Regions from separate parts of the Vibrio tritonius genome, predicted to be linked through region 1. Evidence: predicted binding sites of a transcription regulator. Region 1 holds the regulator's gene; each other region holds the start of a gene.

Region 1 (3,216 bases):
GTTTGTTACGCCGGGAATCATCGATGTGTCTGCAATTGAGGAATTACCGGATGAAGAATATTTTGGACCGCTACTGCAAGTGATTCGCTATCAAGGTTTGGAACAGGCGGTTGCGGGCGCGAACAATACCCGTTTTGGCCTTTCCGCCGGTCTTATCTCGATGCAAGAGGATGAGTGGCAGTATTTTATCGACCATATTCGAGCGGGCATTGTAAACCGTAACCGTCAACTCACGGGGGCAAGCAGTGATGCCCCATTTGGTGGTCCTGGAGCATCCGGCAACTTACGTCCAAGTGCTTATTATGCGGCGGACTATTGTGCTTACCCGATGGCATCAATGGAAGGGGATTGTACCCAATTACCGGCCCAGCTCAGCCCTGGTGTGGAGTTGTGATCATTCTATTTGGCGGCGAACTTAGGGCAAGAGGGTCGCTATTTTACAGATAAGGAGACGCTATGAGAGCTGTCCAACTGTTTGATAATCTATGGCAAGACTATATTACCCGTTTGTGTCCATCTGCGGACAAAGTTCACCAATTGCTGCAAGAAAACGAACCTTTAATTAATGATCACATCGCGCTACGCACCTTTCGTAGCCCGCAACTCGGGTTAGATGTACTAATGAAGCCCTTTTTAGCTGAAGGCTACCAAGTCGGTGGCGAATATCGTTTTGCTGCCAAAAAGCTTTATGCGCGTCATTTGCAACACCCAGATCCAACCTTACCTAAGGTATTTATTAGTGAGTTGTTGGTGGATGAACTGAGTATTCCGGCCCAAAAGTTGATTTATCCATTACTTGATAGTGTTACCAAGGTTACTAATCCCGACTTTTTGTGGCAAGGAAGGCCATGGTCATTAAGTTATACCGATTATCAAATCTTGGCAGCAGAGAGTGAATACGCAGGATGGTTAGCTGCACATGGGTATGGAGCGAATCATTTTACCGTAAGTGTCAATCAACTTAGTGCGTTTGACGAGGTTAAGCAGGTGAATGCGCATTTACGCAGTCATGGCTTTGCAATCAATGAGGCTGGAGGGGAAGTAAAAGGGTCTCCAGACGTTATGCTTGAGCAGTCTTCTACGTTGGCGGATAAGGTCGAAGTGAGTTTTGATGATGTTACGGCAATGGTGCCGGGCGGATTCTACGAGTTTGCCAAGCGCTATCCCATGGCTGACGGGACACTCTATCAAGGGTTTGTTGAGGCGTCGGCGGATAAGATTTTTGAAAGTACCCATCGCCAGTAATCGTTCATCATTACCACTACGGGTATTAGGCTTTGGCTGTTCAAAAAATAAAAAACCACCTGATTAGGTGGTTTTTCTCATTCGTTGCTTGTTAGTACGAATTAACGGGTGCCGTACACGACGATAGTTTTGCCGTGTGCAGAAATAAGGTTTTGTTCTTCAAGCATCTTAAGAATACGACCAACCGTTTCGCGTGAACAACCAACGATTTGACCAATCTCCTGACGGGTAATTTTAATTTGCATACCGTCTGGGTGAGTCATTGCATCAGGTTGTTTTGCTAGATTCAAAAGAGTCTGAGCAATACGACCAGTTACGTCAAGGAAGGCTAAATCGCCCACTTTTTGGCTAGTCACTTGTAGGCGACGTGCCATTTGACCAGAAAGACGCATTAGAATGTCTGGGTTAACTTGAATTAGCTGACGGAATTTCTTAAATGAAATCTCAGCTACTTCACATGGAGATTTTGCTCGAACCCAGGCGCTACGTTCTTGACCTTCTTCGAAAAGACCAAGTTCACCGATAAAATCACCCTGATTTAGATAGGAAAGGATCATCTCCTTGCCTTCTTCATCTTTAATCAATACCGCAACAGAACCTTTTACGATGTAATACAGCGTTTCTGCCTTCTCACCCGCATGAATCAAAGTGCTTTTTGATGGGTATTTGTGAATATGACAGTGTGAAAGAAACCACTCTAATGTTGGGTCTGTTTGAGGTTTACCTAGAACCATAATATCTCACTTCCTCTGCAGGGTACGCTTGCCGCTATCCATATTTTAGCGAAGCCTTATTCAGGCCTACTAGAATAAGAAGAGTTTGGATTCACTGCAAGTTATCTTGTTTCCGTTAAAGAATAGTATCCTTTTTCATTACTAATTTCTTGACTTTAATCGTGTCGTTTGGCCGATTTATTGCGCAAAAACGTGCTTATGATCACGGTATGAAAAGTAAGCGAAAATTACATGTGATGAATTAGCCAATTTTACCGCTTTCTATCAGTTGTTGCAGGATTGGGCGGACAATCAATTCCATCGCAAACCCCATTTTTCCACCAGGAACCACAATGGTATTATGCCGCGACATGAATGATCCATCTATCATAGCGAGTAGATAAGGGAAATCGACGTTTTTTATGCCACGAAGGCGTATTACGACAAAACTTTCGTCTAAACTTGGAATCCCTTTCGCATTTAATGGGTTTGACGTATCCACCGTGGGAACACGTTGGAAGTTAATGTGAGTTCGAGAAAACTGCGGGGTAATGTAATTAAGGTAGTCGTCCATCGAGCGAACGATAGAATCCATTACCGCTTCACGAGAATGCCCTCTGTCACGGGTGTCTCGAACGTATTTTTGAATCCACTCTAAGTTTACGATTGGTACCATGCCAATTAAAAAATCGACATGTTGTGATACGTTAACATCGCCATCAACCACGCCACCATGTAAACCTTCGTAAAATAATACATCGGTATTTTCTGGCAAATCTTGCCAAGGGGTAAATGTCCCAGGCATTTGGTTGTATGGTACAGCCTCGTCAAATGTATGCAGATAGCGGCGAATTTGGCCTGTGCCATCTTTCCCGTATTGACGAAAGAACTCTTCTAACGTGGGAAAGTCATTGGCTTGTGGGCCAAAATAACTGATATGACGACCTTGTTCGCGCGCTTTGCGAATTTCTACGTCCATTTCTGGACGGGTAAATCGGTGAAAACTGTCACCTTCAACCCAAGCTGGCCTTACTGACATCATGTTAAACATTTTGCGGAACGCTTCAGATGTCGTCGTTGTTCCAGCACCAGAAGAACCTGTAACGGCAATAATAGGATGTTTCGCTGACATGACTAACCCTGTCTCTTGTTGTCCTTAATTAAGGGAATTCCAAATCTAAGTGGATTCACTATAGCATGGTTTGTTCTGCTCTCATCTGGCAATTATGCATGGCGTAATTGTATGTCTACCGTTTCA
Region 2 (3,216 bases), 700 kb from region 1:
TTTGTACTGCTATCTATGATCATCTCTCTGGCCATTTTAGGGCTAATGTTTTTCTATTCCAAACAGCGTGAATCTTCCTCGCAGCGTAAATACGAACTGATCGTCGATTTACGTCAATTGCTCGCTCTGTGTCGACAACATCGTAATGCAACACATCTCGCACTAATGTTTGATGAAGACCGTCGTACTGAACTTAATGAACTGCAACAAGCCCTCTTGAACCAATCACAACACTTGATTGGTATTGCCCATTTCGATAACAAGCCCATGTATCGAATTTTGCAGCGTAAACTCGAAAGTCTCACCAATGAATGGCAAGAACGCTCCGTTGCTCGTAATCAAATCGTGCACGGCAAAGCCATTCGCCACTGTATGTTTTTGCTTGATGAGGTGATGTTGGCATGGCTGGTCGAATCTGGGCGTGAAGCACTTAGTGATGAATACCATATCAACTGGCAGCAGATTATTGATGCGATGGATGCGCTAACCCAAATGCGCATCTGTATTGAAGAGCTCGACACAATGGAAGGACAACGTCGTTTTACCCACTACGTCGCCACCGTACAAAGAAAAATAAATCAGTTATCGATTATTAGTGCTTTAACAACCGATTCTCCTGCATGCTCACAAGCGCTAGAGAAATTAAAAAAATGGCAGGACATGCAGCAATCACTCAGTAGCCAAGACTTATATGCCATATCATCAGCCCTCTCGTTGACCATTGCTCACACCTATGATCACATGCTGAGTGAATTGTTAGAGACACTTTACCAACCGCTTCCCAAATTGCACTTCGTCGAAACCAGTTAATGCATTTAACTCATTATTAAACATTAGATAAACACAAGGCCGCTCAAAAAGCGGCCTTGTGTTTAAAATTTAATTCGCATTACAGCAACTTGCGAGCAGCTTCAACAACCACCTTAATCGAGCGAGTTTCTGCCAGTTTTAGCGTTTCATGATCTGGCGTCTCTTTTTGGGTACGGTTAATGATAACACCCGCCACACAACCTGCTTTCAAGCCTGAGCTTGCACACATGGTCAGCAAAGTTGCCGATTCCATTTCGAAGTTAAGCACGCCCATATCCTGCCACTCTTTCATCGAGCCTTGGAAACGACGCACAACACGACCAGTAAAGGTGTCGTAACGCTCTTGACCAGGATAGAAAGTATCACTCGACGCTGTAACACCCGTATGAACAGTCGCGCCACTTTCAACTGCAGCCGCCTTCATTGCTGTCGCAACATCAAAATCCGCTACAGCTGGGAATTCCATTGGCGCAAAATGCAGGCTTGCACCATCAAGACGCACAGAACCTGTTGTTACAATCATATCGCCTACATTCACATGTGGCTGGATTGCACCTGTTGTACCTACGCGCAAAAACGTACGCACACCAAGTTGTGCTAATTCTTCAACAGCGATAGAGGTTGATGGACCACCAATACCGGTTGAACAAACCACAACAGATTGACCGTCTAGCTCAGCACGGTACACCGTGTATTCACGATGGCTGGCTAAAAAGGTAGGGTTGTCCATCAAGTTGGCAATTTTTTCTACACGCGCAGGGTCACCAGGAATGATGGCCAGTGTTGCGCCATTAAGGTCGTCTTGAGTTACACCAAGATGGAACACAGATTGAGTCATAGATACTCCTATTACGGCTTGTTCAGCTCTCTAATTTATATTGGGTACGGGGTTACTTTATCCGACCACGCAAATTATAAAGCCGACGATTATCACAAAAACTGCAGTAACATTTTTCAATATTACACAATAACGTGATTTAAATCACAATAAACCAGCGCATACGAACAATATGGCTAAAGAAAAAGGTGCTGCTAACAGCACCTTTTCAGTATAGAAAAATCAGCTGAACTTGGGTTTATACCCAAGTAACCTCAAGATGCGGTTTCAGCGAGAATGTATTCGCTTATAGGCAAGGCACCGATTTGAATACATAGTGATTCTACGTCGAAAATCGGTAACGCAGCATAGGAGCGAATACAACTCGCCCCTTGGGAGCTCATCAACAAGCCCATTTCTGCGCCCAATGACGTTGAAAGGGAATGACCATTCCTGCCGTCATTGAGCTTGACCTGTGCTCGTTGATGAAGCTCTGAAGTCTGCATCTTGAGGTCATTTGGGTATATAACGAAGCAATCGTAGCGCGTTGAGTGTAACTAAGGCGGTTGCCCCACTGTCTGCCAATACCGCAACCCACAACCCTGTAATTCCTAATAAACTGGTCACCAAAAAGACAGCTTTCAATCCTAAGGCAATCGTGACGTTTTGCTTGATATTACGCATCGTTGCTCGGGACAACGCAATCATATTCGGCAATTCAATCAGCTGATTGTGAGTAATCGCTGCATCGGCCGTTTCCAAAGCGACATCCGAACCACCACCCATGGCAATACCAATATGCGCTTCTTTCATGGCAGGCGCATCATTAATACCATCGCCAACCATTGCGACATTGTGTTGTTTCGCCAACGTTCGAATACCCGCCACTTTATTTTCGGGTAAAAGCTGCGCTTGGAAAGTTATGCCCAATTTGCCTGCAATGGCAGCAGCGCTGCGCTGATGATCGCCAGTCAGCATAATGCTCTCAACGCCAAGTTCTTTCAGTTTGGCGATGGCACTGAGTGCATCGTCACGCAGGGTATCTTGCCATGCTATCACCCCCGCTATTTGGTCATTAACCGTCACATAAACCGCGGTTTTCCCTTCACTTTGCAAGGTTTTAACCAAGGCTTGAGCCTGGTTCGATGCATTATCATAATGGTTTGGTGCGATTAAGGTGACTGTCTGATGATCCACTTTACCACTAACGCCCCGTCCTACCATTGCACTGCGCTGTTGAGCGGGCTCTATGATCAATCCACTGTGCTCAGCTTTTTGAATCACCGCTTGAGCTAGGGGATGGCTTGAGCCAACTTCCACGGCAGCAGCCACGGCTAATATGCGTTCCTCAGACCAAGCATCAAAGCCAATAACATCAGTCACATGAGGTTTGCCCTGCGTTAACGTCCCCGTTTTATCCAAAGCAAGGTGGTCAACATGCGCCAACTTTTCTAATGCAGCCCCACCTTTAATGAGCACACCCAATCGAGCAGCCATTGCCAACCCAGATGTGATCGCCGCTGGTGTTGAAATCACCAAAGCGCATGGACAAGCAATCAGTAACATCGCCAAACCACGATAGACCCACG
Region 3 (3,216 bases), on a different replicon from region 1:
TCGAGTTTATCTCGCTAGGCTATACTGGTTTACGGTGGAGTTCGGTTTGATAAAAGAAGAAGATGAATTTCGGATTTTTGGCGGCGGCATTCTTTCTTCCCCAGGTGAAACACTACGGGCTCTGGAAAGTGCTGAAGTACGTCGTGAGCCATTCCATCTACTCAACGTACTGAGAACATCCTATCGAATTGATGAGATGCAACCTTTGTATTACTACCTCAATGATTTTTCACAATTATTTCGACTGTTGAGTGACGATTTGTCATCCAATATAGAGCAAGCAAAATCACTGGGTATGTTGACAGTGAGTGACTTAATCAAGGAGAACGAAAATGTTACATGAGCTCAGATGTGAGGCCTGTCGAGCTGGTGCAGCAGGCGCGTTAACAACTCAAGAGCAGCAAGAACTGTTGCTTGAACTCGATGATTGGAAAGTAGTGACCCGTGATTCGGTTGAGCAATTGGAGAAATCCTTTCTGTTTTCTAATTTCAAAAAAGCGTGGACGTTTAGCGAACAGGTCGCCAACCTAGCGGATCAACAAAATCATCACCCTTCCATTTTGGCTGAGTGGGGGAAAGTGACTGTCACGTGGTGGACACACTCCGTTCATGGTTTGCATAAAAACGACTTTATCTGTGCGGCAAAATGTGACCATATCTTTGATGGGGCTGAGTAAGGTAGCGAGAGATGCTTACCAAGCAGCGCACAGTGGTAGATTGCTGTTGGCGTGGTTTGATTGAGTAGCAAGGTGACGAACAAATACAGCAGATAAAAAAAGAGCCAATCGTAATCGCACGATTGGCTTATATTTTGTGTGAACAATTCTATTCACTAACAACGTCAGTTGGCTAGGTGACCCTCGGCTTAAGAAGGGTCGATTTATATAATGCAGATAGCGTGCCAACTTTTTTTATGTGTTTTTGGTTCTAAAATGGCATTTTTTGACCAAAAATTGACCTAAACTTAAAAACGCTTTGCATTATGCAAATGCATTTTGCAATTTTTGCTAAAATGCTAGTGATACCTGTCTCAATGAAATTAATTGCATTTTGGCCTTCATGATCCAATTTTTCACCCAATCTCCGGGTAAAATAGTTACATTTCAAACTATTTTTTTATCATCTCAATGTCAGGTTTATTCCATGTTTATCACTTGTCTTTGCTAATTAGAGACCGTTTATGGCGGTTTTATGACATTTTTATGGGTTGAAATCTTATTTTGGTTTGCTATGGTAATAAAGAATTAATTAGAGTTCAAAACATAATGGAGATGGCTATGATGACAAGTGCGCCTTGGGTGGCGTTTCCAAACCAAACTGATAAGGATATGTCATGGGTATTACGAAAACCTACGCGATCAGACGGGCAAAGTGTTCACGATTTAGTCGCAAAGTGTGCTCCTTTGGACGAAAATTCCGAATATTGTAATTTTTTGCAGTCGATACATTTTCGCAATACTTGTGTTATGGCAGAAGAACAAGGCGAATGTGTTGGCTTTATCTCTGCGTATCAAAAGCCTGATAGTGAAAACGAACTGTTTATTTGGCAAGTGGCTGTTCATCCTAATCAGCGTGGTCGTGGCCTCGCTTTCCATATGTTACAAACGCTGTTAAGTCGTCAAAATCTAGCCAATATCGATGTTGTTGAAACCACGATTACCCAAACCAATCAAGGTTCGTGGGCATTGTTTAAGAAGCTTGATCGTCAACATGGAACCCAAGGTGAAGTGTCAATCTTTCTTGATGAGACACGTCATTTCGATGGTGAACACGACAGTGAATATCTCTATCGAATTCCCCTTTCTTATCACACAAATTCGTAAACTCACCAAACCAACAAAGGCTTTTTATTAGCATGAATATTTTTCGAGACAAAGAATCGAATGTGCAGTCGTATGCTCGTCATTTTCCGGTCGTTTTTTCTAGTGCAAAAGGGTCGTGGTTGTACACCCAAGATGGACAAGCCTACCTCGACTTTCTCGCTGGTGCGGGCGCGCTCAATTATGGTCATAACAATCCAGTCTTAAAACAAGCATTGCTTGAATATATTGAAAAAGACGGTTTAACGCATGGGCTTGATATGTACTCAGAAGCAAAAGCTGAGTTTCTTGATGTGCTACAACGTTACATTCTTGGTCCAAGAGAACTCGATTATCGAGTGCAATTTACAGGGCCAACAGGCACTAATGCAGTTGAAGCAGCGATTAAATTGGCTCGTAAAGTGACCGGACGCAGCAATGTGGTGGCATTCACTAATGGCTTTCATGGTTGCTCGCTGGGAGCGCTTGCGTTAACGGGTAACCAACATCACCGCGGAGGTGCGGGTATCGGTTTGAATGGTGTGACACGACTCCCTTATGACGGTTATGCCAATGTCGATGGTTTGGCTCTGTTCGAAGCGATGCTGGAAGATAATTCAGCGGGTATGGATAAACCAGCAGCAGTGATTCTTGAAGTGGTGCAGGGCGAAGGTGGGCTAAATGTTGCCTCTAATACTTGGTTACGTGCGCTTGCTTCGGTTTGTCGTCGACATGATGTATTGCTTATCGTGGATGATATTCAGGCCGGATGCGGACGAACGGGAAGCTTTTTCAGTTTCGAAGCTGCAGGAATCAAACCAGACATAGTCACTCTATCAAAATCCATTGGTGGTTACGGCCTGCCTATGGCGCTTGTTTTGTATAAGCCGCAATACGACGTGTGGTTACCGGGAGAGCATAATGGCACTTTCCGTGGTAATAACCATGCTTTTGTTACTGCGGCGAAAGCGATTACGACTTATTGGAGTGATGAGCAATTCTCACACCACATTATGGAAAGGGCGAAAGAGCTTAAGTATGCATTAAGCCAACATGTCGAGCGCTATCCTACCTTGTTTGCCAAGGTAAAAGGGCGAGGGTTAATGCAAGGTATTGCTTGTCAAAATGGCGCGATTGCTGAACGGATTGCCAGAGAATGTTTTGCGTTAGAAATGGTGATCGAGACTGCTGGCCCTGAAGATGAGGTGGTTAAGTTTTTCTGTCCGTTAACCATTAGCAAAGAAGAACTGGCTACAGGATTAGAGCGCTTCGAACAAGCGATAGAAAATTTGGCGCCCAAACTACTGGCAAAAGCGTCATAACAGCGTATTGGAATCAATGAACCAAAGAAGGAGACATTATGATTGTTAGAACCCTGAAAGAGTGTGAGCAAAGTGAACGTCGCGTTGTTGCTGAA
Region 4 (3,216 bases), 1.0 Mb from region 1:
GCGAAAGATGAAGATGTGGATACGCAGTTATATCAGGGATTCTTCTCACCTGCCGATAAGGCCGCCATGGAAATCATCCGTGAAACAAATCCAGATCAATTGGCCTCATTAGAATTGGAATATAGTGATAAGCGCATTGAACCTTTGCTGTTTCGATACCGTGCTCGTCATTATCCTTGGACACTCAATGAAGCAGAACAACGTCGCTGGGCAAATCACTGCCGCGAATATTTTGAAAGCCACATTGAGTCTTACATGCTCAATTTGGAAAATTTAGTCCATGAACATGAAAGCGATACTCAGAAAATCGCAATATTAAAAGCCGTTTATCGGTACGTAGAACAACTCGCCTCTTAATTTGGTTTGTCTTTCTTTTGATGTGACATTTTATGATAAACACACTTCTAAAATATGTTGTTTCCTTCGCTTTAATCTTTATCTGTTTAGCGATCGGAAACTGGATACAGCAAATGCTGGGCGTTGCAATTCCTGGCAGTATCTTCGGTATGCTCCTATTGTTTACGCTCCTTGCCAGCGGTTTCGCACCCGTTGACTGGGTTCGTCCAGGTGCTCATCTTTTTATCCGCTACATGATGTTGTTATTCGTACCAATCAGTGTTGGCTTAATGAACCACTTCGACATGCTATTAACCAATGCATGGGCAATTCTCGCCAGCGCAATCGGTGGCAGTGCAATTGTTATGGTATCTCTTGGCCTCATATTGGATCGTTTTTTAAACGCAGATAAAAAGCGCATTGACGTAAAAAAGAACATAAAAACAGACGCTAACGGCGTTAAGGGGAAAGCATAATGTGGCTGGTTCTCACTTTGGTGGTCTTTTTTATTTGTCGCTGGCTTGCCACTAAAATTCATTCGCCGGTCGCCAACCCACTGCTCATGAGTATCGTGGCCTTGATTGTTATTTTGATGGTATTTGGCATCGACTTTGATACCTATTATGCCGACAACATCTACATCAGCGATTTACTTGCCCCCGCAGTGGTCGCGTTAGCATTCCCACTGTATGAACAGTTACCACAAATTCGTGCGAACTGGCGCATCATTATGCTGGCTTGTAGTATCGGCAGCTTAATGTCCATGGTGACTGCAAGCATCATTGCGGTGGTCATGGGCACCAATTTAACCCTTATCGCATCACTTATGGCAAAATCGGTCACCACGCCTATTGCGATGGAAGTGGCGCGAAACTTAGGGGGAGAACCCTCTATCGCCGCGATTGTCGTCGTATTAGTTGGCTTATTTGGCGCAATTTTAGGTTACCCGATTTTCAAATTGCTCAATATTACTCACCCTATCGCACGTGGCCTGACAATGGGGTCGGTATCGCACGCCCTAGGCACCGCAACCTGTGCCGAACGTGATGCCCAAGAAGGTGCATTTAGCTCACTGGCATTAGTTTTATGTGGGATTATTACATCGATCTTGGCGCCTATTGTATTTACGGCAGTAGTATGGCTTCACCACATTATCGCAGGATAACTTGGGGTTCACGGATGAAGAGAAATACTGTTTAAGATCAATAGTAGAGGTTTAGTCGGTATACAGGCGCAATTTGCACCCAAGTAAAGAAGCGGGTTGCTGAAAAGCTAATCCGCTTTATTTTATCAGTTGCATTGATGTAATCGATAACAAGTGTGATCTCACTCTCCTTATGTAACATAATTAAATCGTTTCATTTTAAATGTGATATTGATCACATCGTTATTTTGAGCGTCTCTTACACTACTATTCCATAAACAAACAAGGACAGCTTATGAAAGGCCGTATTCAAGAGGCACTGAACAGCTTACCAACGCAGATCGCTGAGTATCTGACGCCTATCGTGTTAGCTCAAGACTTTGACGCAACTATCTCTGCAGAACAATTCAGCCAACTTATTGACATAACGGGTTATCAAGACGCTGATTTGCGAGTCTGTTTACTGCCATTAGCCGCGGCTTACGCCTATGTTCCTATTTCTAATTTTTATGTAGGGGCTTTGGTTCGTGGTTTAAGTGGTCGCCTCTACTTTGGTGCGAACATGGAATTCTATGGCGCTCAACTCGGTCAAACGATTCATGCAGAGCAAGCAGGTATTAGCCATGCATGGATGAAAGGTGAAGTGGGCATTATCGATGTAACAGTTAACCACACCCCTTGTGGTCATTGTCGTCAATTTATGAATGAGCTGACCACCGCGAAGACCATGAAAATCCAATTGCCTGCTCGTGTTGGCCAATCTTTGCAACACTATTTGCCAGAGTCATTTGGCCCAAGTGATCTTGATATCACAACTCTACTAATGGGAACGATCGACCATAGTTACAGTAGTGACAGCGACAACGAGTTAGTTCAGTTGGGTGTACAAGCCCTCAATCGCAGCCACGCGCCTTACACCCAAAATTTCAGTGGTGTTAGCCTAGCGACCAGCACAGGCCATCGCTACAGCGGTGCATATGCAGAAAACGCGGCGTTTAACCCTAGCCTACCGCCACTGCAAGTCGCCCTAGTACAGCTACGCATGGGAGGCGATGAATTTTCGTCGATTACCCAAGCAGCGCTTGCCGAAATGGCCACTGCATCAATCAGTCATTTGGCCTGCACACAATCCACTCTCGATGCCATTAACCCTGATATCGAGTTAGATTACGCAGCGCTTTCGTCATAACATCCCCAAATAACCTCAAGATGTTGAATTCTGCATCTTGAGGTTATTTGGATACAATTAGCGGCAACAGTGTGTTTGAGACACTATTGTCGCTGTTCAAAACCTCTTATCGACTATTCGCTTGATTTATCGTTAAGTTCTCTTTTTTTCTTATCACTTCACCGCATAATAGTTGTGCGATACGTTATGGTTCAATGACATAAAGGCGTCATTTATCCAGCGTAAAGTCATCGGCATTATTTCCATAGTAGCGGCACGCAAACGTTTGCTTTTCTGTTTTTTTTGCGTATCATTGCCGCAACTTCACAAAGTGATACAAACGTAATAAGGATTTCCGTATGTTGGGGACTGCTACCCGAGCAAATGCTACTCGTGTTTTACTTCTTGGTTCTGGTGAGCTAGGCAAAGAAGTGGCGATTGAATGTCAACGCCTAGGCCTAGAAGTGATTGCCTGTGACCGATACGCTGATGCGCCCGCGATGCAAGTGGCACATCGCAGCTATGTGTTCAATATGCTTGATGGCGAAGAGCTACAAAAAGTCATTGA

What was found. Region 1 encodes CRP, which controls carbon source genes, mostly activating them, when cyclic AMP is high. Its sites were predicted from a motif close to TGTGANNNNNNTCACA; they were not measured.
Region 2: the regulator CRP is predicted to act here: its motif matches at 1,782-1,797, upstream of udp (uridine phosphorylase).
Region 3: the regulator CRP is predicted to act here: its motif matches at 1,018-1,033, upstream of ectA (diaminobutyrate acetyltransferase).
Region 4: the regulator CRP is predicted to act here: its motif matches at 1,705-1,720, upstream of cdd (cytidine deaminase).

What each region holds. Positions count from the first base shown of each region.
Region 1 covers NZ_AP014635.1:3,136,583-3,139,798, reverse strand. The annotation lists gene astD (succinylglutamate-semialdehyde dehydrogenase) at 1-394, shown strand, start outside; gene JCM16456_RS13970 (DUF1338 domain-containing protein) at 457-1,245, shown strand; gene crp (cAMP-activated global transcriptional regulator CRP) at 1,347-1,979, opposite strand; gene JCM16456_RS13960 (phosphoribulokinase) at 2,221-3,090, opposite strand; gene JCM16456_RS13955 (YheU family protein) at 3,183-3,216, opposite strand, start outside.
Region 2 covers NZ_AP014635.1:2,438,981-2,442,196, forward strand. The annotation lists gene JCM16456_RS10770 (hypothetical protein) at 1-810, shown strand, start outside; gene udp (uridine phosphorylase) at 890-1,648, opposite strand; gene JCM16456_RS10780 (hypothetical protein) at 1,903-2,133, opposite strand; gene JCM16456_RS10785 (zinc/cadmium/mercury/lead-transporting ATPase) at 2,141-3,216, opposite strand, start outside.
Region 3 covers NZ_AP014636.1:696,142-699,357, forward strand. The annotation lists gene phhA (phenylalanine 4-monooxygenase) at 1-343, shown strand, start outside; gene JCM16456_RS18330 (4a-hydroxytetrahydrobiopterin dehydratase) at 333-677, shown strand; gene ectA (diaminobutyrate acetyltransferase) at 1,278-1,823, shown strand; gene ectB (diaminobutyrate--2-oxoglutarate transaminase) at 1,856-3,121, shown strand; gene JCM16456_RS18345 (ectoine synthase) at 3,160-3,216, shown strand, end outside.
Region 4 covers NZ_AP014635.1:2,088,485-2,091,700, forward strand. The annotation lists gene sbcB (exodeoxyribonuclease I) at 1-357, shown strand, start outside; gene JCM16456_RS09170 (CidA/LrgA family protein) at 390-812, shown strand; gene JCM16456_RS09175 (CidB/LrgB family autolysis modulator) at 812-1,501, shown strand; gene cdd (cytidine deaminase) at 1,776-2,669, shown strand; gene purT (formate-dependent phosphoribosylglycinamide formyltransferase) at 3,008-3,216, shown strand, end outside.